Regions from separate parts of the Streptomyces malaysiensis subsp. malaysiensis genome, predicted to be linked through region 1. Evidence: predicted binding sites of a transcription regulator. Region 1 holds the regulator's gene; each other region holds the start of a gene.
What was found. The regulator HrcA, encoded in region 1, represses chaperone genes, less so after heat shock. The targets are predictions, from matches to a motif close to TTNGCACTCNGNNNNNCNGAGTGCNAA.
Positions count from the first base shown of each region.

Region 2: a site for HrcA is predicted at 4,554-4,580, ahead of groES (co-chaperone GroES). Genes of this name have one in related genera too.
Region 3: a site for HrcA is predicted at 4,180-4,206, ahead of groL (chaperonin GroEL). Genes of this name have one in related genera too.

Region 1 is NZ_JBEZNG010000006.1:350,892-358,668, forward strand. It holds gene AB0E24_RS15965 (nitronate monooxygenase) at 1-924, opposite strand, end outside; gene dnaJ (molecular chaperone DnaJ) at 1,228-2,364, opposite strand; gene hrcA (heat-inducible transcriptional repressor HrcA) at 2,365-3,381, opposite strand; gene AB0E24_RS15980 (MBL fold metallo-hydrolase) at 3,546-4,268, shown strand; gene AB0E24_RS15985 (DUF3097 domain-containing protein) at 4,472-5,293, shown strand; gene hemW (radical SAM family heme chaperone HemW) at 5,393-6,625, opposite strand; gene AB0E24_RS15995 (SpoIIE family protein phosphatase) at 6,735-7,777, opposite strand, start outside.
Region 2 is NZ_JBEZNG010000009.1:227,426-235,202, forward strand. It holds gene AB0E24_RS20770 (ATP-binding protein) at 2-469, shown strand; gene AB0E24_RS20775 (acyltransferase) at 569-2,032, opposite strand; gene AB0E24_RS20780 (class I SAM-dependent methyltransferase) at 2,200-3,381, opposite strand; gene AB0E24_RS20785 (polysaccharide deacetylase family protein) at 3,462-4,424, shown strand; gene groES (co-chaperone GroES) at 4,729-5,037, shown strand; gene groL (chaperonin GroEL) at 5,132-6,751, shown strand; gene AB0E24_RS20800 (SDR family NAD(P)-dependent oxidoreductase) at 7,008-7,777, opposite strand, start outside.
Region 3 is NZ_JBEZNG010000003.1:300,135-307,911, reverse strand. It holds gene AB0E24_RS08495 (MurR/RpiR family transcriptional regulator) at 1-904, shown strand, start outside; gene murQ (N-acetylmuramic acid 6-phosphate etherase) at 1,199-2,239, shown strand; gene groL (chaperonin GroEL) at 2,361-3,986, opposite strand; gene AB0E24_RS08480 (cold-shock protein) at 4,394-4,600, opposite strand; gene AB0E24_RS08475 (MoaD/ThiS family protein) at 5,019-5,297, opposite strand; gene thrC (threonine synthase) at 5,294-6,604, opposite strand; SAM riboswitch class I at 6,623-6,764, opposite strand; gene AB0E24_RS08465 (glucosyl-3-phosphoglycerate synthase) at 6,961-7,777, shown strand, end outside.

The DNA of each region.
Region 1 (7,777 bases):
CTTACGGAGGCCGGAGGTCATGTGGTGCAGCTGGGGGTAGGCGGCGGGCGCGTACGGGCCGTGCTCGCGCATGAAGCGGTTGACCAGGCCCCGGGCCGGACGGCCGGAGAAGGCGCGGGTCAGCTCGGTCCGGCCGAACAGCGGATCCGTCATCGCCTGCTTGTGCAGCGCGTTCGCCCCGGACTCGGGGCACACCAGGAACGCCGTCCCCAGCTGGGCCGCGACCGCGCCCGCGGCCAGCGCGGCGGCGATCTGCGAACCGCGCATCATGCCGCCCGCCGCGATGATCGGGATCTGGACGTACTCACGGACCAGCGTGATCAGCGACAGCAGACCGAGCCCGACGCCCATCCCGTCGGCCGCCGGGTCATTGCTGTACGTGCCCTGGTGGCCGCCGGCCTCCACGCCCTGCACACAGACGGCGTCGGCGCCCGCCCACTGGGCGGTCTGCGCCTCGACGGGCGAGGTCACGGTCACGACGGTGCGGGTGCCGACCTTGGCGAGGGCGTCTAGGACCGCGCGGGTCGGGCAGCCGAAGGTGAACGAGACGACCGGTACCGGGTTGTCGAGGAGCACCGCGAGCTTGGCGTCGTACGCGTCGTCGGAGCCCGAGTCCGGGTCGCCGAGCAAGGTCTCGTACCAGGCCGCCTCGCCCACGAGCCGCTCGCCGTAGGCCGCGACGGCGGCCGGGTCGGGGTTGGGCGGCTGCGGCATGAACAGATTGATGCCGAAGGGCCGGTCGGTCAGCCCCCGCAGCTGTTTGATCTCCTCATACATCGCCTCCGGCGTCTTGTAGCCGGCGGCGAGGAATCCGAGACCACCGGCCTCGGAGACGGTGGCGGCGAGCTGCGGGCAGGAGGCTCCACCCGCCATCGGCGCCTGCACGATCGGGTACCGGTGGAGATCGGTCAGCGCGGAGGACATGGCCACATCGTGTCATGCCCTCCGCACGGGCTCACCACCGGATCAGGGGCGTCACGGGACCCTCGGCGGCCCCACCACGGGCCGATCCCGGCCCGGGGCGCCTACCGCCCGTTGAACGCGTCCTTCAAGCGCGAGAACAGCCCCTGCTGCCCCGGCTTGCCGCATCCCCCGGGGGCAACCCCCGTACCCCCGGCCGGAGCGCCTACCGCCCGTTGAACGCGTCCTTCAGCCGCGAGAACAGCCCTTGCTGCCCCGGCTTGCCGCATCCCCCGGGGGCAACCCCCGTACCCCCGGCCGGGGCGCCTACCGCCCGTTGAACGCGTCCTTCAGCCGCGAGAACAGCCCCTGCTGCCCCGGCTTGAATTCGCCGGTCGGGCGCTCCTCGCCGCGCAGCTTGGACAGCCGCCGCAGCAGCTCCTCCTGCTCCGGGTCCAGCTTGGTCGGGGTGGTCACCTCGACATGCACGATCAGATCGCCCCGGCCGCCGCCCCGCAGATGGGTGATGCCGCGCTGGTGCAGCGGGATCGACTGGCCGGACTGGGTGCCGGGCCGGATGTCGACCTCGTCCAGGCCGTCCAGCGTCTCCAGCGGCACCTTGGTGCCCAGCGACGCCGCCGTCATCGGGATGGTCACCGTGCAGTGCATATCGTCGCCGCGCCGCTGGAAGACCGGATGCGGGACCTCGTGGATCTCCACATACAGATCGCCCGCCGGGCCGCCGCCCGGTCCGACCTCGCCCTCACCGGCCAGCTGGATCCTGGTGCCGTTGTCCACACCGGCGGGGATCTTCACCGTCAGGGTGCGCCGCGAGCGGACCCGGCCGTCGCCCGCGCACTCCGGGCACGGGGTCGGCACCACGGTGCCGAAGCCCTGGCACTGCGGGCACGGCCGCGAGGTCATGACCTGGCCCAGGAAGGACCGCGTCACCTGCGAGACCTCACCGCGGCCACGGCACATGTCGCAGGTCTGCGCCGAGGTGCCCGGCGCCGCGCCCTCGCCGCTGCACGTCGTGCAGACGACCGCGGTGTCGACCTGGATGTCCTTGGTGGTGCCGAACGCGGCCTCGTTGAGCTCCACGTCCAGCCGGATCATCGCGTCCTGACCGCGCCGGGTCCTGGAGCGTGGGCCGCGCTGCGAGGCGGTGCCGAAGAAGGCGTCCATGATGTCGGAGAAGTTTCCGAAGCCGGCGCCGCCGAAGCCGCCGGCGCCACCGCCGCCCGCCCCCGACATCGGGTCCCCGCCCAGGTCGTAGACCTGCTTCTTCTGCGGATCCGACAGGACCTCATAAGCGGCGTTGATCTCCTTGAACCGCTCTTGGGTCTTCGGATCCGGGTTCACATCCGGATGCAGCTCGCGTGCGAGCCGGCGGAATGCCTTCTTGATCTGGTCCTGCGAGGCATCACGCGGCACGCCCAGGACTGCGTAGTAGTCCGTCGCCACTTACGACTCCGCCAGGATCTGTCCGACGTAACGTGCCACTGCGCGTACCGCTCCCATCGTTCCGGGGTAGTCCATGCGGGTCGGTCCGACCACGCCGAGTTTGGCGACCGCCTCGTCGCCGGAACCGTAGCCGACCGCGACGACCGAGGTGGCGTTGAGCCCCTCGTGAGCATTCTCATGCCCGATGCGCACGGTCATACCCGAGTCCTTGGCCTCGCCCAGCAGCTTGAGGAGGACGACATGCTCTTCGAGTGCCTCCAGAACGGGCCGGATCGTCAGGGGAAAATCATGCACGAAACGCGTGAGGTTCGCGGTGCCGCCGATCATCAGCCGCTCCTCGGTCTCCTCCACCAGCGTTTCGAGCAATGTTGACAGTACGATCGAGACGGTCCCCCGGTCCTCCTGTTCGAAGGACTCCGGAAGATCCTGCACCAACTGCGGCACATCCGCGAAACGCCGCCCCACGACCCGGCTGTTGAGCCGGGCGCGCAGATCGGCCAGCGAATCCTCGGAGACCGGGGCGGGGCAGTCCACCATGCGCTGCTCGACCCGGCCGGTGTCCGTGATCAACACCAGCATCACCCGGGCCGTGGCCAGCGGCAGCAGCTCCACATGGCGCACCGTCGAGCGGGTCAGCGACGGATACTGCACCACCGCCACCTGCCGGGTCAGCTGCGCCAGCAGCCGGACCGTGCGGCCCACCACATCGTCGAGGTCGACCGCGCCGTCCAGGAAGTTCTGGATGGCCCGCCGCTCCGGGCTGGACAGCGGCTTGACCCCGGCCAGCCTGTCCACGAAGAGGCGGTAGCCCTTGTCCGTGGGGATCCGCCCGGCGCTCGTATGCGGCTGGGCGATGAAACCCTCGTCCTCCAGAGCGGCCATGTCGTTACGCACCGTGGCCGGGGAGACCCCCAGCCGGTGCCGCTCGGTGAGCGCCTTGGAACCGACCGGCTCCTCCGTCCCCACGTAGTCCTGGACAATGGCACGCAGCACTTCGAGTCTGCGTTCGCTGAGCACCCCGCGCACCTCCAGTCCAGCGGTCTCATCAGGTCGTCCGTCTGGCACTCACCGGGCACGAGTGCCAGAGCCCCTCCGCCAGTGTACGGCGGGGTGCGGTGGCATGGGCAAGAGCCGCCGCTGGCAGCAACTCTCCTCCATCCCCGTTGAGCTAGCGTCGCGGTATGGAGACGTGTTGGGAAGAGGCAGGCTGGGAGCGGCTCGCCCCCGGTGTGGCCCGCCGTCGGATGCCGGAGTGGGACGAGACGGTCGGCGTGGTCGTCGGCCGCACCGACATCCTCGTCGTGGACACCGGCGCGACCCTGCGCGCCGGGGCCGAGCTGCGCTCCCTGATCACCCGGCTGACCGGCCGCCGCCCCACCCGGATCGCGCTCACCCATCCGCACTTCGACCACGTCCTGGGCTCGGCCGCCTTCGCGGGCTGCGAGGTGTACGGGGCCACGGGCCTGGACGAGCTGCTGCGCCGTGAGCGGGAGACGCTGCGCGAGGACGCGATCCGCCACGGGGTGGACCGGGACGCCGCCACCGAGGCCGTGGACCACCTGGTCCGCCCGCATCACCTGGTCTCCGGGGAGCTCACCCTCGACCTGGGCGGCCGGCCGGTGCTGCTGGCCAATGTCGGCCCCGGCCACACCGCCCATGACCTGGCCGTTCTGGTGCCCGGCCGACCCGAGGTGGTCTTCTGCGGCGACCTGGTGGAGGAGTCCGGCCCGCCCCAGGCCGGGCCCGACGCCATCCCCGGCCACTGGCCCGCCGCCCTCGACCGGCTGCTCGCCCTCGGCGGCGCGGACGCGGTGTACGTCCCGGGGCACGGCTCGGTCGTGGACGCCGCGTTCGTACGGGCCCAACGCGATGAGCTGGCGGCCCGCTTCGGCGTGTCCGGATAGGCGCTCCGCTGGAAGTGTCGCGATGCGTCGTCGGCCGACTGCGGCGCCGTCGTGGCTGGTCGCCCACGCGGCGGAGCCGCATATCGACACCGCCGCGGCGGAGCCGCACATCGAATCTAGCCGTTCGCCTAGTAGTCCGCCTAGTTGTCCGCTAGTTGTCCGCCTACGGGAGCGGGCGGTCGTCGCGCGCTATCGTCACCCGGATGCGACAGTACGACCCGGATCTGACCCCGCCCTGGAAGCGGCAGCGGCCCGCCCCCGAGGTTCCCGCCGAACCGGACCTCGTGGTGGAGGAGGTCAGCACCGGGTTCTGCGGTGCCGTGATCCGCTGCGAGAAGACCGCCCAGGGCCCGACGGTCACTCTGGAGGACCGCTTCGGCAAACATCGTGTCTTCCCCATGGAGCCGCGCGGTTTCCTGCTCGAGGGGCGTGTCGTCACCCTCGTACGCCCGCGCGCGGCGGCCCCCAGCGCGCCCCGGCGGACGGCCTCGGGGTCGATCGCGGTTCCGGGAGCGCGCGCCAGGGTCGCCCGCGCGGGGCGCATCTACGTCGAGGGACGCCATGACGCGGAGCTGGTGGAGCGGGTCTGGGGCGACGATCTGCGCATCGAGGGCGTCGTCGTGGAGTACCTGGAGGGCGTGGACGACCTGCCCGCCATCGTCGAGGACTTCTCCCCCGGCCCGGACGCCCGCCTCGGCGTCCTGGTCGACCATCTGGTGGCGGGCTCCAAGGAGTCCCGTATCGCCGCGCAGGTGACCGACGAGCATGTGCTGGTCCTCGGCCACCCCTACATCGACATCTGGGAGGCCGTGAAGCCGTCCTCCCTCTCCATCCCGGCCTGGCCGAAGGTGCCGCACGGCCAGGACTGGAAGAAGGGCGTCTGCCGCGCCCTGGGCTGGCCGGAGAACACCGGGGCCGCCTGGCAGCGGATCCTGTCCTCGGTCCACTCCTACAAGGACCTCCAGCCGGAGCTCTTGGGGAAGGTCGAGGAGCTGATCGACTTCGTGACGGCCCCGCAAGGCTGACGGGGGTCCGGGAGGGTCGAGCGGGGCTGACGCCTCCGTAGGGCTGAGCAGAGCCGAGCAGGGCTCCCGGCTCCCGGCTCCCGGCTCCCGGCTCCCGGCTCAGTCCACCAGGTCGCGCACCACGGCGTCCGCCAGCAGCCGCCCCCGCAGCGTGAGCACGGCGAGCCCGCGCCCGTACGGCTCCGGCTCCAGCAGGCCGTCCTCCAGCGCCCGTGCCGCGGCCGCCGCCCCGGCCGGGCGCAGCAGCTCCAGCGGGCATCCCTCGGCCAGCCGCAGCTCCAGCAGGATCCGCTCCACCCGGCGCTCCTCGGCCGACAGCAGCTCCCGGCCCGCGCCGGGCGACCTGCCCTCGCCCAGGGCCTGTGCGTACGCCCCGGGGTGCTTCACGTTCCACCACCGCACACCGCCCACATGGCTGTGCGCGCCGGGGCCGGCGCCCCACCAGTCGGCGCCGCGCCAGTACAGCTCGTTGTGGCGGCAGCGCCCGGCGGGCGTGGTGGCCCAGTTGGAGACCTCGTACCAGGCGAACCCGGCCGCCGACAGGGTCTCCTCGGCGATCAGATAGCGGTCCGCGTGCACGTCGTCGTCGGTCATCGGGACCTCGCCGCGCCGGATCCGCCGCGCCAGCTGGGTGCCCTCCTCCACGATCAGCGCATACGCCGACACATGGTCCGGCCCGGCACCGAGCGCCGCCTCCAGGGAGGCCCGCCAGTCCGCGTCGCTCTCCCCCGGCGTCCCGTAGATCAGGTCCAGGTTCACATGGTCGAATCCGGCCGCCCGCGCCTCGGCCACACACGCCTCCGGCCGCCCCGGGGTGTGCGTACGGTCCAGCACCTTCAGGACGTGCTGCCGGGCGCTCTGCATGCCGAAGGAGATCCGGTTGAACCCCGCCTCCCGCAGCTCCTCCAGATACCGCGGATCGACCGACTCCGGATTCGCCTCGGTCGTGACCTCGACCCCCTCGGCCAGCCCGAACTCGTCCCGGATCGCCCCGAGCATCCGCCCGAGGTCCGCCGCGGCGAGCAGGGTCGGGGTGCCGCCGCCGACGAACACGGTCTCCACGGTCCGCGGGTCGTCCCCGAGCACCTTCCGCGCCAGCCGGACCTCCTCCACGACCTGCTCGGCGTAGTTGTCCCGCGAGGCGAGCACACCGCCGGAACCGCGCAGCTCACTGGCGGTGTAGGTGTTGAAGTCGCAGTAGCCGCAGCGGGTGGCGCAGTACGGCACATGCAGATAGAAGCCCAGCGGCCGCCGCTCCGCCCCCGCCAAAGCGGTCGCGGGCAGTGCGCCGTCCTCGGGCATGGGCTCACCATCAGGCAGTACGGAAGGCATGCCCCCATTGTCCGCCACGAGCCGGACAGCCCGGGACCATGAGGTAATCGTCGCCAGGCTGGGCCCGTGCGGGGCGTGCGGGGCCCCGCACGCCCCGGCCCAGCGGTCCCTAGAGCACCTTCAGGACCAGCATCGCCAGGTCGTCGTCCGGCGGCTCCGCCGCGAACTCGTCCACCGCCCGCCGCACCCGCTCCGCGACCTGCCGCGCGCTCAGCCCCGCGCACAGCGCGAACGCCGCCGCCAGGCCGTCCTCGTCGTCGAACTGCCGGTCACCGGACCGGTGCTCCGTCACCCCGTCCGTCACACACAGCAGCGTTTCCCCGGACGCAAGATCGAACGATTCACACTCGTACGTCACATCGTCCACGACGCCCAGCAATATCTGCGGCTCCGCGACGGTCCGCACCTCGCCGTCCGGCCGCAGCACCAGCGGCAGCGGATGCCCCGCGCTGGCCAGTGTGCAGCGCACCCCCTGGCCATCGCCCAGCGGCTCCAGCTCCCCGTACAGCAGTGACAGGAACCGCGCGACCCCGCCGCCCGCCGGGAGCCCCGCCCCTCCGATCAGACCGCCGTCCACCAGCTCCACGACCCCGACGCCTTCCGCGGCCTCCATACCGGCCACCACGGCCTCCGCGGCGCCCTCGACGGCCTGCTCCACCGCCTCCTCGCCCAGCAGCTGGTTGAGCCGGTCCAGGACCTCCCCCACGCCGTACCCCTCGCGGGCGAGCAGCCGCAGCCAGGGCCGGACGAGGCCGGTCACCACGGCCGCCTCCGGGCCGTTCCCGCAGACGTCGCCCAGGACGAAGCACCAGCGGCCGTCACCGGCCGGGAAGACGTCGTAGAAGTCGCCCCCGGCCGAGATGTCGCCGGTCGGCTCGTACACGACCGCCGACTCGACACCGGGGATCCGCGGGATGACGGACGGCAGCAGCCCGCGCTGGAGCACCCGGCTGATGGTCGCCTGCCGGGTGTAGCGGCGGGCCGAGGCGAGCGCCAGGGCCACACGGCGGTTGAAGTCCTCGACGAGGCCGACCACTTCGGCCGGCATCCGCACCAGCCCGGCCCGCCCCAGCAGCAGCGTGCCGAGCGTGCGGCCGCCCGCGACCAGCCGGCAGGCCAGCGCCGCGCCGCCCGGCCCGTACGCGGCGGGGT
Region 2 (7,777 bases), on a different contig from region 1:
CATGGATTCCGATCACGAGTCCGACGACCGTCCCCCACGTCGCCCGCCCTCCCCTTCCAAGGACCCGTACGTCTACACCCTTCAGAGCAGCCGCCACGCGTCCTCCGCCAAGGTGTGCCGGGACTTTGTGGCCTGCGTTTTGAACTCCGTGGGGCAGTGGGAGCTGGCCGACACGGCGGCGCTGTGCACCTCGGAGCTGGCCACCAACGCCTTTCTGCACGCCGAGGGCGACTCCGTGATGCTGCGCGTGGTGATCGAGCCTCCCCGCTTCCGGGTCCTGCTCTACGACGCCTCGGCCGAACTCCCCGCCGCCGTCAGTCTCCCCGAGGGCGATCGGCTGCGCGGCCGCGGCCTCGGACTGGTGGCGGCCCTGACCGACGCGTGGGGGACCGCGGAGGGGGACGCGACCGGGCTGTACGCGAAGGGGGTCTGGTTCGAGCTCGCGGGCAAGGAGGAGGACGCGGGCTAGCCCCGGCGTTTCACGGTGTGACGGCTTCCCGAACCGCTATCCCCACCGCGTTCCCCGATTGCCGCCCCGCTCTTCGCCCCGCTCCTCGCCCCGTTTTCCTCACCGCTTGGCTTCGGCCGCCAGAGAGGTCAGCGGAAATGTCTCGCCGGATTCCGCGTAACGGTGGAACCGGCCGACCCAGGACGGCTCCTGAAGGGCCCGGGCATGGGTGCGCGGCAGGGCGATATGCACATCCCGGCCGCCCTTTTGGCCATCCGTGGCCGGGGTCGGCGCGATATGCACGGTCCAGGGAATGGGGATGGGGGAGAAGTCGTACCAGAAGGGCGCGCCCTGCCCGAAGTCGATCTCGTAGAAGGGGAGTTTCGACCAGTTGTTGAGCGCGATGGTGCTGTCGAACGCGCCCAGGGCCATGGTGGGGATGACGCGCTTGAAGCGTCCCGCCTCGTGTTCGGCTTGGAGGAACGCCGTTTCCTCGCGGATTCGCTTCTCCGAGTTCTCGGCATAGCCGGAGCGGACCGCCGCGGCGATGTCGCCGAGCGAGCGGGAGCGCAGTTCGGCCGCGGTCATTCCGGGCCGGGTGTTGGAGACGGCATTGCCCCAGTAGTCATTCGGTACGGCCTCGCTGGCGAAGGAACGGAAGTCGGCGATCAGGCCGAGCCTTTCCTCGCTCGCGTCGGGGCGGTCCCGCAATTCGCCGAGCACTTTCCATAGATGGGCGGTCAGCGCGTCATTGGTCGACACCCATCGCTCCGTGCCCGCGAGGTCGCTCATCGCGGCGTCCTTCATGGCGGCCAGTTCGGCGGCCGTGAAACGGGTGGTCACCGTGGTCGTCTTGCCGAAGCGGCCCAGCAGGATGCGGCCCATGAAGGCGGATGTCTGGCCCCGCTCGGTGACCGTGAGATGGGCGCCGCCCGCGCCCGCGTCGCCCGTGCCCCCGTCGCCCGTGCCCCCGTCGCCCGTGCCCCCGTCACCCGTGGCGCCGAGCGCCTCGATGATGCCGCGGTCGTGGTTGGGTTTGGGGTATCCGAGGCCCCGGTGCTCGTTCGACCAGCTCTCCAGGAAGCTCATATAGCTGGACCCATCGGCCACGGCGTGGTTCATCGTGACGCCGAGGATGGAACCGCCATCCTTCATATGGGTGAGTTTCACCGTGAAAAGCGGTGTATCGCGGTCAACCACCCAGAACGGCATGGCGTGGCTGAGATACCGCTGCTCCAGCACCTTTTTCGCCGTATGCCGAGGCCCGTAGTCCGGCATGGGCTCGGATGCCCGGGCCTCGACGAAGCGCACCCCGGAGTCATCGCAGAGCACACTGAGGCCGCCGTCGGGATCCCGCTTCATACGGCCCGAAAGTATCGGGAAGTTGCGCAATGTCCGGCCGAGGGAGGCGCGGAGCGCCTCGCCGTCGAGTGTCTCCCGGTAGAAAAAGACGCGGGGCGTATACACCGTGCCGATGAGCAGGTCGTAGACGCTGAGCCGTATGCGGTCGCCGCTCGCCTCGCCGGCACGCACAGTGAACGATCGCTTGGCGCCGCTCTCGCCGGCAGTGCGGGATGCCGTCATAACTCAACACGCTCTCTCGTCGGGCTCAACGCGCTTTTGCGTCGACGCGGTTGACTCTACCCCGTTGGTCGTGAGCGGGTTCATGGAGTCGATCCGGGTTTAGGGAAATTCGCCAACTTCCCTCCGGTCTTGATCTTTTCCGGCGTTCGCCGTCGTGTTGGACCGGGTCAGGCCGGATGTCCCAGGAGCATCGTGGGGGAGCCCGCCGAGCGGGTGAGCACGATGGTGCAGGCGTTCCCGCCTTCGAGCCGGAGCTTCTTGCGGAGCTGCTCCGGCTCGACCGCCGAACCGCGCTTCTTGATGGTCGCGATGCCGACCTCCCGCTCCCGCAGCAGCGCCTTGAGCCTCTTCAGGTTGAACGGCAGCACATCGGTGATCTCGTACGCGGTGGCGAACGGCGTCGGGCGCAGCTCGTCCGTCGTGATGTAGGCGATCGTCGGGTCGATCAGGCGGCCGCCGACGCGGGCCGCGACATCGGCGACGAGATGGGCGCGGATGACGGCGCCGTCCGGTTCGTAGAGCCAGCGGCCGACCGGGCCGGGCTCGGGGGCGGGCAGCAGCGGGGTGCCGAGGAGGGAGTGGCCGCTCGGCAGCAGGGTGGCGCGGCGCAGCCCGGGGCGGGCGGTGCCGAACCACAGGACGGCCTCCTTCACCTGGCCGTGGTCCGAGATCCACTCGGCCTCCGCGTCCTCGGGGACCACCTCGTGCGGCACGCCGGGGGCGATCTTGAGGGCGGCGCGCGGGGTGGTGCGGGCGGCCTCGACGGCCCAGGAGAGCGGAGGGGAGTACGCCTCGGGGTCGAACACGCGGCCCCGGCCGCCGCGCCGGGCCGGATCGACGAAGACCGCGTCGAAGGGCCGGGTGTCCACCTCGGTGACATCGGCGCGGCGGACCTCGATGAGCTCGGCCAGGCCCAGCGCCTCGGCGTTGGCGCGGGCGACGGCGCAGGTCAGCGGGTCGCGATCGACGGCGAGCACGGAGATTCCGGCGCGGGCGAGGGCGATCGCGTCGCCGCCGATCCCACAGCACAGATCGGCCATGCGGCGGACGCCGAACTCCGTGAAGCGGGAGGCGCGGTACTCGGCGACGGAGGTGCGGGTGGACTGCTCGACGCCGTTCGGCGTGAAGTACATGCGATGCGCGTCCTCGGGGCCGAATTTGGCCACTGCCCGCTGCCGCAGCGCGGCCTGGGTCAGGGCCGCCGAGACCAGCGCCGGAGGGTGGTCGCGGCGCAGCCGCGTCGCGGTGGCGAGCTCCTTCGCCGGGTCGTAGTCGCGGAGCCCGGAGAGCAGCGCCTGCCCCTCGTCGCCGAGCAGTGAGTCGAAGGCGTCAACGTCCACATGGCCCATTCTCCCCGCTCCCGCGAGCGCATTCGCCTCCCTACGGCGCGCATATGCACGGCTCCGGACTGAAGATCACATTTATGATGATGATCAAGACTCGTTTTCCCCGCTGTCTGGTTCTCGTCGGCGCGGCGGCCGTGCTCACGGCCTGCGGCTCCCTCGCCGCCGCCCCCGAGCACTCCGGCTCCCGCCATGGCGCTCCCATGCCACCGGCCTCCCTCGCCTCGCGGCTGGACGACCCGCCGTCCGGAGGGGAATCGGCGTCGTCCGGGCCGGGGCACGGAGGAGGGGCCCAGGGCGGCGGCTTAGAGGGCGTGCTGCCCTCCGGTGGCGCCTCGGCGTCCGACGGGGGCCAGGGCGCGTCCGGCGCCTACCGCCGCTGGGGGCTGGACCGGCCGCTGGAGCGGCCTCCGGCCCCGCCCGCCGTCAAGCCCTCGCTCGAGCGGTCGGGGCCGTGGGGGCTGCCGCCGATCGTGCGCCGGGTGCCGACCGACCAGCGGGTGGTCTTCGTGACGATCGACGACGGGATCGAGAAGGACCCGCGCTTCGTGGAGCAGGCCCGGGACCTCGGACTGCCGTTCACCGGCTTTCTGACCGACAACGTGATCGGGACCCACTACGACTACTTCGACCGGCTGCGCCGGCTCGGCAACTCCATGGAGAACCACACCCTCACCCATCCCAACCTGGCCGGTATGGCCTACGACGACCAGGTGCGGGAGATCTGCGGGCAGCGCGACAACGTGTGGAACCACTTCGGTCAACAGCCGAGGCTCTTCCGTCCCCCGTTCGGGGAGTACGACGACTCGATGCTGCGGGCGGCCGCCTTCTGCGGGGTGCGGACGGTGGTGCTGTGGCGCGCCGAGATGGAGACCCACGGACTGGCCTACCGCTCCGGCGGCCATCTGCTGCCGGGGGACATCGTGCTCGCGCACTTCCGGGGGCCGGAGCAGCTGGAGGGGAAGTCGATGACCGACATGATCACGGAGCTGGTGCGGGCGATCCAGGCCCAGGGGTTCACGATCGGGCGGCTGGAGGACTACGTATGACGGCGCCGCCCGGGACGGCGGCCCCGGGGCCGCCGGGTCGACTCGGGCACCCCCGACCAGGGCCGCGGCGGCCGTAAGGCGGTGATGAGGTGGCGGCGAGGCGCCGAGCGGGGGCCACCACCGCGTCGCTTGGCACTCTAGTTGACTGAGTGCTAACCGCGTCATAATGTCGAGGCTGGCACTCGGCACCAATGAGTGCCAGGTATACAGCGACGGGCAGGTCCGGCACCCGCGACGACGGATCCACCTGGTCGCCACCTCAGACAGTTGACCCCGTGAGATCTCCGAAGGGGGAGGTCGGATCGTGACGACCACCAGCTCCAAGGTTGCCATCAAGCCGCTCGAGGACCGCATTGTGGTCCAGCCGCTCGACGCCGAGCAGACCACGGCATCGGGCCTGGTCATTCCGGACACCGCCAAGGAGAAGCCCCAGGAGGGCGTCGTCCTGGCCGTGGGCCCGGGCCGCTTCGAGGACGGCAAGCGCCTTCCGCTCGACGTCTCCGTCGGTGACGTCGTGCTCTACAGCAAGTACGGCGGCACCGAGGTGAAGTACAGCGGCGAGGAGTACCTCGTCCTCTCGGCTCGCGACGTTCTCGCGATCGTCGAGAAGTAATCACCGAAGTTTTGCCTATGAGCCGTGCCCCGGTGCCCGTGTCATCTGAAACCGGGGTCGGGGCACGGTTTGTTTGAGAGGACATACGCAACTCATGGCGAAGATCCTGAAGTTCGACGAGGACGCCCGTCGCGCCCTCGAGCGCGGCGTCAACAAGCTCGCGGACACCGTCAAGGTGACCATCGGCCCCCGTGGCCGCAATGTCGTCATCGACAAGAAGTTCGGTGCCCCGACCATCACCAACGACGGTGTGACCATCGCCCGTGAGGTCGAGGTCGAGGACCCGTACGAGAACCTGGGCGCCCAGCTCGTCAAGGAGGTGGCGACCAAGACCAACGACATCGCGGGTGACGGCACCACCACCGCGACCGTGCTGGCCCAGGCGCTGGTCCGCGAGGGTCTGAAGAACGTGGCCGCGGGTGCCTCCCCGGCCGCCCTCAAGAAGGGCATCGACGCGGCGGTCAAGGCCATCTCGGACGATCTGCTGGCCACCGCCCGCCCGATCGACGAGAAGTCCGACATCGCCGCCGTGGCCGGGCTGTCCGCGCAGGACAAGCAGGTCGGCGAGCTGATCGCCGAGGCGATGGACAAGGTCGGCAAGGACGGTGTCATCACCGTCGAGGAGTCCAACACCTTCGGCCTGGAGCTCGACTTCACCGAGGGCATGGCCTTCGACAAGGGCTACCTCTCGCCGTACATGGTCACCGACCAGGAGCGGATGGAGGCCGTCCTCGACGACCCGTACATCCTGATCCACCAGGGCAAGATCTCCTCCATCCAGGACCTGCTGCCGCTCCTGGAGAAGATCATCCAGGCCAACGCCAGCAAGCCGCTGCTGATCATCGCCGAGGACGTCGAGGGCGAGGCCCTCTCCACTCTCGTCGTGAACAAGATCCGCGGCACCTTCAACGCCGTCGCGGTGAAGGCCCCGGGCTTCGGTGACCGCCGTAAGGCCATGCTCGGCGACATCGCCACCCTTACGGGCGGCACCGTCATCGCCGAGGAGGTCGGCCTCAAGATCGACCAGGTCGGCCTGGACGTGCTGGGCACCGCCCGCCGCGTGACCGTCACCAAGGACGACACCACGATCGTCGACGGCGGCGGCAAGGCGGACGAGGTCACCGGCCGCGTCGCCCAGATCAAGGCCGAGATCGACACCACCGACTCCGACTGGGACCGCGAGAAGCTCCAGGAGCGCCTCGCGAAGCTGGCCGGCGGCGTGTGCGTGATCCGCGTGGGCGCGGCCACCGAGGTCGAGCTCAAGGAGAAGAAGCACCGTCTGGAGGACGCCATCTCCGCGACCCGCGCCGCGGTCGAGGAGGGCATCGTCTCCGGTGGTGGCTCCGCGCTGGTCCACGCCGCGAAGGTGCTGGAGAACGGCCTGGGCCTGGCGGGCGACGAGGCCACCGGTGTCGCGGTGGTCCGCCGCGCCGCGGTCGAGCCGCTGCGCTGGATCGCCGAGAACGCCGGTCTCGAGGGCTACGTCATCACCTCGAAGGTCGCCGAGCTCGAGAAGGGCCACGGCTACAACGCCGCCACCGAGGAGTACGGCGACCTGGTGAAGGCCGGTGTCATCGACCCGGTCAAGGTCACCCGCTCCGCGCTGGAGAACGCGGCGTCGATCGCCTCGCTGCTGCTCACCACCGAGACCCTGGTGGTCGAGAAGCCGGCCGAGGAAGAGCCCGAGGCCGCCGGCCACGGCCACGCGCACTGACGCTCCACCGTACGCAGCGCGAAGGCGCGGCCGCCCCCGCGGGGTGGCCGCGCCTTCGCGTTCCCGGGGGCCCCGCCCCGGGGCCGTCCCGGACTGACTCCGCCGTGGCGGCGCCCGGAGCCCGCGCCGGGCCTCGCTCCAGTTTTTCCCGGCCCCGGCTTTCCCGGGGCCGCGCCCTGGCCCCTCGCCGGGGCCGCGCCACCGGCGGCTTCACCCGCGCCGGGGCGGGGCGGGGCCGAATCCGCCCCCCGAAGGGCTATGCCTTCGCCGGCGGGCGGCCGACCTTGGAGGAGACGGAGGAGAGCGCCGAGCGCGGGGCCAGCTTCGCCAGGCCCGACATCGCCTTGTAGCGCGGATCCGGGATGGACAGCGACTTGCCCCGGGCGAAATCCTTCAGGGCCGCCGTGACCAGCCGGTCCGCGTCCAGCCACATCCAGCTCGGCACACTCTCCGGCTTGATCCCCGCCCGCGCGTGGAACTCGGTGCGGACGAACCCCGGGCACAGCGCCATCAGCCGCACGCCCGACCGCGCCAGATCCTTCGCCGCGCCCTGGGTGAACTGCACGACCCACGCCTTGCTCGCCCCGTAGGTGCCGCGCGGGAAGAAGGCCGCGATCGACGCCACGTTGATCACCCCGCCGCGCCCCCGGTCGCGCATCGTGTCGGCCCCCGCGCTGGTCAGCCGGAGCACCGCCTCGCAGTGCAGCTTCAGCATCCGCAGCTCATCGGTGATCGGCACTTCCAGGAAGCGGTCGCGGTTGCCGAATCCGGCGTTGTTGACGAGCAGATCGACCGGGTGGGTGCGGTCCCTCAGCCGGTCCTCGACCGCGGCGATCCCGTCGTCCTCGGACAGGTCCGCCACCAGCACGTCCGCCTCCACGCCGTGCCGGTCGTGCAGATCCGCCGCCTGCTCCCGCAGCCGCTTCTCGTCACGTGCGACGAGCACCAGATTGTGCCCGTCGGCGGCGAGCCGGCCCGCGAAGGCGGCACCGATGCCCGCCGTGGTTCCGGTGATCAATGCAGTCG
Region 3 (7,777 bases), on a different contig from region 1:
CCCGCCGATTCCGCCCACCCCGCCTGCCCCGGCCGCCCTCGCCGCGAAGGTCCGCACCTTAGGCCCCTCCATGACCCGCTCCATGCAGCGCGTCGCCGAGGCCGTGGCGGGTGATCCGGCCGGTTGCGCGGCCCTCACCGTCACCGGGCTCGCCGAGCGGACCGGCACCAGCGAGGCCACCGTCGTGCGCACCTCCCGGCTGCTCGGCTACCCCGGATACCGCGATCTGCGCCTCGCGCTCGCCGCGCTCGCCGCGCAGCAGGCCGCCGGCCGGGCCCCCGCCGTCACCGCGGACATCGCGGTCGACGATCCAATCGCCGACGTGGTCACCAAGCTGGCGCGCGAGGAGCAGCAGTGCCTGGCGGACACCGCCGCCGGTCTGGACACCAGCCAGGTCGAGGCGGCCGTCTCGGCGCTGGCCGCGGCCCGCCGGATCGATGTGTACGGGGTCGGGGCGTCCAGCCTGGTCGGCCAGGACCTGGTCCAGAAGCTGCTGCGTATCGGGCTGATAGCCCATGCCCACGCCGACCCGCACCTCGCGGTCACCAACGCGGTCCAGCTGCACTCCGGCGACGTGGCCATCGCGATCACCCACTCCGGGCGTACGACGGACGTCATCGAGCCGCTGCGAGTGGCCTTCGAGCGCGGGGCGACCACCGTCGCGATCACCGGACGGCCGAACGGCGAGGTCGCGCAGTACGCGGACCTGGTGCTCACCACCTCCACCGCCCGCGAGAGCGAGCTGCGCCCGGCGGCCATGTCCAGCCGCACCAGCCAGCTGCTGGTGGTGGACTGCCTGTTCATCGGGGTCGCCCAGCGGACGTACGAATCGGCGGCGCCCGCCCTCTCCGCGTCGTACGAGGCCCTGGCGCACCGCCACGATCCGCGCCCCGGGCACCGCTGAGCCCGGCCGGCCCCACCCCGATTCCGTCCCGATCCCAGCCCGGCCGGTCCCAACCCCGATTCCGTCCCGATCCCAGCCCGGCCCCACCCCGGCCGGTCCCAACCCGATCCCACCCCGGCGGTCCCCACGCCGATCCCGCCCCAGTCCCGCCCCGGCGGTCCCGCCCCGGTCCCATCCGGATCCCATCCCGGTCCCGCCCCGGTCACTGTTTTTCGGTCACTGTTCGCCCGGTGGCTGCTCTTTCAGCCACCGTCACCCCCACCTTCACGCTGACGTACCGGAAAGAGCCGCACCATGACTTCCACCGACTCCGCAGCCGACCCCTCGGCCGACCCTTCAGCCAACCCCGCCCACTCCACGGCCGACCAGGACTCCGCACGGCTCCGCGCCCAGCTCGACACCTTGACCACCGAGGCGTTCCGCCCCGAACTCGCCGAGATCGACCGGCTCGAAACCTTCGAGATCGCCCGGATCATGAACGCGGAGGACGCCGCCGTCCCCGCCGCCGTCGCGGGCGAGCTCCCCCGTATCGCGGCCGCCATCGACGCCATCGCCGCGCGGATGTCCCGGGGCGGCCGACTGCTCTACGCGGGCGCGGGCACCGCGGGACGGCTCGGGGTGCTCGACGCGAGCGAATGCCCGCCCACCTTCAACACCCGGCCCGAGCAGGTCGTCGGGGTGATCGCGGGCGGTCCGGACGCCGTGGTGACCTCGGTCGAGGGCGCGGAGGACAGCGAGGAACTGGCCGCCCGAGACCTCGAACGGCTCCGGATCGGCCCCGATGACACGGTGATCGGCGTCTCGGCCTCCGGCCGCACCCCGTACGCCGTGGGCGCGGTCCGATACGCCCGGCGGTGCGGCGCGCTCACCGTCGGGCTGTCCTGCAACGCCGACTCGGCGCTCGCCGCCGCGGCCGACCACGGCATCGAGATCGTCGTGGGGCCGGAGCTGCTCACCGGCTCGACCCGGCTGAAGGCGGGCACGGCCCAGAAGCTGGTGCTCAACATGATCTCGACCATCACCATGATCCGGCTGGGCAAGACCTTCGGAAATCTGATGGTCGATGTGCGCGCCTCCAACGACAAGCTGCGCGCCCGTTCCCGAAGAATCGTCTTCCTGGCGACCGGCGCCTCCGAGCAGCGGATCGAGAGCGCGCTGGCGGCCACGGACGGCGAGGTGAAGAACGCGATCCTCACCATCCTGGGCGGGGTGGACGCCCCGACCGCCGAGAAGCTGCTCGCCGAGGCGCACGGCCATCTGCGCACCGCCCTCGATGCCGCCACGGGGCCCACGGGACCCACGGACTCCACGGGACCCACGGGCTACACGGGGTAAGCCCCGGAGGGCCGGGAGCCCGGCACCCCGAAAACGCCGTCGGGGCGGCACCCCTGGGAGAGGGTGCCGCCCCGACGTATCGGACGGTACGACCGACCGGCGAACGAACGCGCCGAGTCGATCAGAAGTCCATGTCACCGCCCGGCATACCACCCGGAGCGCCCGCCGGGGCGGCCTTCTCCGGCTTGTCGGCGATGACGGCCTCGGTGGTGAGGAACAGCGCGGCGATCGACGCGGCGTTCTGGAGCGCGGAGCGCGTGACCTTGGCCGGGTCGATGATGCCCTCGGCGATGAGGTCGACGTACTCACCGGTCGCGGCGTTGAGGCCGTGACCCGGGGTCAGGTTGCGCACCTTCTCGACCACGACGCCGCCCTCGAGACCGGCGTTGACCGCGATCTGCTTCAGCGGGGCCTCCAGGGCCAGGCGCACGGCCTGGGCACCGGTGGCCTCGTCACCGTCGAGCTCCAGCTTCTCGAAGACCGAGACGGTCTGGAGCAGGGCCACGCCACCACCGGCGACGATGCCCTCCTCGACGGCGGCCTTGGCGTTGCGCACCGCGTCCTCGATGCGGTGCTTGCGCTCCTTGAGCTCGACCTCGGTCGCGGCACCGGCCTTGATGACGGCCACGCCGCCGGCCAGCTTCGCCAGGCGCTCCTGGAGCTTCTCGCGGTCGTAGTCCGAGTCCGAGGACTCGATCTCGGCGCGGATCTGGTTGACGCGGCCCTGCACCTGCTCGGTGTCGCCGGCGCCGTCCACGATGGTGGTCTCGTCCTTGGTGACGGTGACCTTACGGGCGCGGCCGAGCAGGTCGAGACCGGCGTTCTCCAGCTTGAGGCCGACCTCCTCGGAGATGACGGTGCCACCGGTGAGGATGGCGATGTCGCCGAGCATGGCCTTACGGCGGTCACCGAAGCCCGGGGCCTTGACGGCGACGGACTTGAAGGTGCCACGGATCTTGTTGACGACCAGGGTCGCCAGGGCCTCGCCCTCGACGTCCTCGGCGATGATCAGCAGCGGCTTGCCCGACTGCATGACCTTCTCGAGCAGCGGGAGGAGGTCCTTCACGCTGCTGATCTTGGAGTTGACGATCAGGATGTACGGGTCGTCGAGCGACGCCTCCATACGCTCCATGTCCGTCGCGAAGTACGGGGAGATGTAGCCCTTGTCGAAGCGCATGCCCTCGGTGAGCTCGAGCTCGAGCCCGAAGGTCTGCGACTCCTCGACGGTGATGACGCCTTCCTTGCCGACCTTGTCCATCGCCTCGGCGATGAGCTCGCCGATCTGGGTGTCGGCGGCGGAGATGGAGGCGGTGGAGGCGATCTGCTCCTTGGTCTCCACGTCCTTGGCCTGCTCGAGCAGCTGGGCGGAGACGGCCTCGACGGCCTTCTCGATGCCGCGCTTGAGGGCCATCGGGTTGGCGCCCGCGGCGACGTTGCGGAGGCCCTCCTTGACCAGCGCCTGGGCGAGGACGGTCGCGGTCGTCGTGCCGTCACCGGCGACGTCGTCCGTCTTCTTCGCGACCTCCTTGACCAGCTCGGCACCGATCTTCTCGTACGCGTCCTCGAGCTCGATCTCCTTGGCGATGGATACACCATCGTTGGTGATCGTGGGGGCGCCCCACTTCTTCTCGAGGACGACGTTACGGCCCTTGGGGCCGAGGGTGACCTTGACGGCGTCGGCGAGCTGGTTCATCCCGCGCTCGAGGCCGCGCCGTGCCTCCTCGTCGAACGCGATGATCTTGGCCATGTGAAGTGGTCCTCCCAAGACTTAGGGGGTACCTCCCAGGCCGTTAGGCCGTGGGGGCGGATTGCTCCGGACCGCGCTGGCGCCCGCGACGGACGGCCTGCCTGCCCCGCGGTTCCTTGCTCCGCACGGCCTGGCGGGCCTCACCGACCCGGTCCTTCTGTCACTCTCAACGTCAGAGTGCTAACGCCAATGATTAGCACTCGGGCCTATCGAGTGCAAGCGCCCGAGGGGCGTCCGTGAGGGGTGGTGGTCGGGTGACGGGAGGGCGCAAGCGCCCGAAGGGGGACCGGGAGGGCGTGGGTGCCCGAAGCGGGCGGGCCGGGCGACGGGCATGCCGAAGGGTCCGTACCCTGTTACGGGAGACGGACCCTTCGGTTTGTTCGATTCAGCTGCGTCGCGTCGGCGCGTCAGCCTACGGCCACGCGGACCATGTCGGCCTGCGGGCCCTTCTGGCCCTGCGAGATCTCGAACTCGACCCGCTGGCCTTCCTCGAGGGTGCGGTACCCGTCCATCTGGATCGCGCTGTAGTGGACGAACACGTCCGCACCACCGTCGACCGCGATGAAGCCGTACCCCTTCTCCGCGTTGAACCACTTGACGGTGCCCTGAGCCATTCCTAACTCCCCTATTGCTGGCCCTTGCGCAGGACCGCACTCCGCGGACCCGGGTCAGACCTCACCCCCCGGATGTGGGGGGTGTGCGCCGGAACGCGTCGACCGCCGCTGAATGTATCCGTCCCAACGCCCTCTGCAACAGGTCAATCGGACGAGAATTCTGGGCACGGTCGAACGGTTAAAAGTGAGAAATTATGTGAAGTTCGGGCAAGCCGGGCTGGACATAAAGAGCCAACCCGACAATTCGCGCGCACACTTTACGCACAACTTGACGAGTTCTCATATGCGGCTCCGGACCCGGCGCCCTCGGGGAATCCGGGCAACTGTATCGCGATTCCACACACGGAATCGCCCCGTCCGGTTGTCCCGGGACGGGGCGATGCCAAAGGTGAGAAGGGGTGAACGGGCGAACGAGGCGTCAGCAGCCGCCCGCCACCGCCGGGATGATCGAGATTCCCGCGCCGTCCGGGGTCGCCGTGGCCAGGCCGTCGGCGAAGCGGACGTCGTCGTCGTTGACGTAGACGTTGACGAAGCGACGGAGCTTGCCGGTGTCGTCCAGCACGCGGGCCGCGATCCCCTGGTGGTTCTTCTCCAGGTCCGCCAGGACCTCGGCGAGGGTCGCACCCTCGGCGGGAACCTCGGCCTGACCGCCGGTGTAGGTGCGCAGGATGGTCGGGATTCGGACGTTGACGCTCATACGAGGCCAGCCTCTCGGAACGAGTCAAGGGTGGGGCGGATGATGGCGGAGGGACCCGTGGTGGGGGCCACGGCGTCGAGGGTCTTGAGGCCGTCGCCGGTGTTGAGCACGACGGTCGTCAGGGACGGGTCGAGCAGGCCGTCCTCGATCAGCTTCCTGGTCACGCCGACGGTCACCCCGCCCGCGGTCTCCGCGAAGATCCCCTCGGTGCGGGCCAGCAGCTTGATGGCGTCGACGATCTGCTCGTCGTTCACGTCCTCCACCGCGCCGCCCGTACGGCGGGCGATGTCCAGGACGTACGGGCCGTCCGCGGGGTTGCCGATGGCCAGCGACTTGGCGATGGTCTGCGGCTTCTGCGGCCGGACGACGTCATGGCCGGCCTTGAAGGCGGCGGAGACCGGGGAGCAGCCCTCGGCCTGGGCGCCGAAGATCTTGTAGGGCTTGTCCTCGACCAGACCGATCGCGATCAGCTCCTTCAGCCCCTTGTCGATCTTGGTGAGCTGGGAGCCGGAGGCGATCGGGATGACGATCTGGTCGGGCAGCCGCCAGCCGAGCTGCTCGCAGATCTCGTACGCCAGGGTCTTGGAGCCCTCGCCGTAGTACGGGCGCAGGTTGACGTTGACGAAGCCCCAGCCCTCGCCCACCGGGTCGCCGATCAGCTCGCTACAGAAGCGGTTGACGTCGTCGTAGGTGCCCTCGATGCCGACCAGCTCACCGCCGTAGACCGCGGCCATGACGACCTTGCCGGCCTCCAGGTCGTGCGGGATGAAGACACAGGAGCGGAAGCCCGCGCGGGCGGCCGCGGCGCCGACCGCGCCGGCGAGGTTGCCGGTGGAGGAGCAGGAGAGGGTGGTGAAGCCGAAGGTGCGGGCGGCCTGGACGGCGATGGCGACGACCCGGTCCTTGAACGAGTGGGTGGGGTTCCCCGAGTCGTCCTTGATGTGCAGCTCACCGGTGACACCGAGCTCACGAGCGAGGTTGTCGGCCTTGACCAGCTTGGTGAGGCCGGGGTTCAGACTGGGCAGGTCCGCCACGTCCGCGGGGACGGGCAGCAGCGGGGCGTAGCGCCAGATGCTGTTCGGACCGGCCTCGATCCGCCGGCGCAGCCCCTCCGGATCGCCGGCCGGCAGCTCGTACGCGACCTCGAGCGGCCCGAAACAGACCTCGCACGCGAAAATCGGGCCCAGCTCGAACCGCTCACCGCACTCCCGGCAGGACAATGCCACGGCGGGGCCGAAAGCACCGGAGGCGGCAGAGCTGGAGGAGGAGGCGGAAGTGGTTGAGCTTTCTACTGATTGCACAGCCATGGATGGCGAGGCCCTTTCTCCTCATCTTCCTCGGGACGCATTTCGCCACGAGACGGAATTGGCACCTTCCCGAGCTGGGAGCCTCGCGGTGGAATGCGAGATCAGCTGGAGGGTTGCCGGGGCTTCAACGGGCCGTTCCCTCTGCCCCTCTGGATGAGCGGTATGGCGCCGGGCGGACCCGGAGCGTTTGTCAACACGGGCATCGTCGGTGAACACCGGGGTCGACCCCGACATACGACGGTCACGTGCGTTGTTCAAGACTGTAACCGAAGGCCCGGATGGTTGAGATAGCCGTCCGAAGCGCGAGATGGGTCACAGCGACCACAGCAGAGCGACCACAGCAGGGAGACACACAGGTGCTGGATGAGGTGGAGCGCTGGCTGGAGCGCCGCTCCTGGTCGGCCGACGACCGTCCGCTGGATCGCCTGCTGGCCGCGAAGCGGACCTCGGCGACGACGGTGAGCGTGGTCCTGCCCGCCCTGAACGAGGAGGCCACGGTCGGCGAGATCGCCGGCACGATCCGCCGTGAGCTGATGGGCGAGGCGGTGCCGCTGGTGGACGAGCTGGTGGTGCTGGACTCCGGTTCGACGGACCGCACCGCCGAGGTCGCCGCGGCGGCGGGCGCCACCGTCGTCCCCCGCGACTCGCTGCTGCCCCGGCTGCCCGCGGTGGCCGGCAAGGGCGAGGTGCTGTGGCGGTCCCTGCTGGCCACCAGCGGCGACATCGTCTGCTTCATCGACGCCGACCTGCGGGAATTCAACGCGCGCTTCGTCTCCGGGATCGTCGGTCCGCTGCTGACCGACCCCACGCTCCAGCTGGTGAAGGGCATGTACGACCGCCCGCTCGGCGAGCTGGCGGGCCAGGGCGGCCGGGTCACCGAGCTGGTCGCGCGCCCGCTGCTGAACCTCCACTGGCCCCAGCTGGCCGGGTTCGTCCAGCCGCTGGGCGGTGAGTACGCGGCGCGCCGCTCGCTGCTGGAGCGGCTGCCCTTCCCGGTCGGCTACGGGGTCGAGCTGGGGCTGCTGGTCGACGCGCTGCACACGGTGGGGCTCGACGCGCTCGGCCAGGTGGACATCGGGGTGCGCAAACACCGCCACCAGGACGGGCTGGCGCTCGGCCGGATGGCGGCCGCGATCTACCGCACCGCGCAGCTGCGGCTGGCCCGGGGCCACT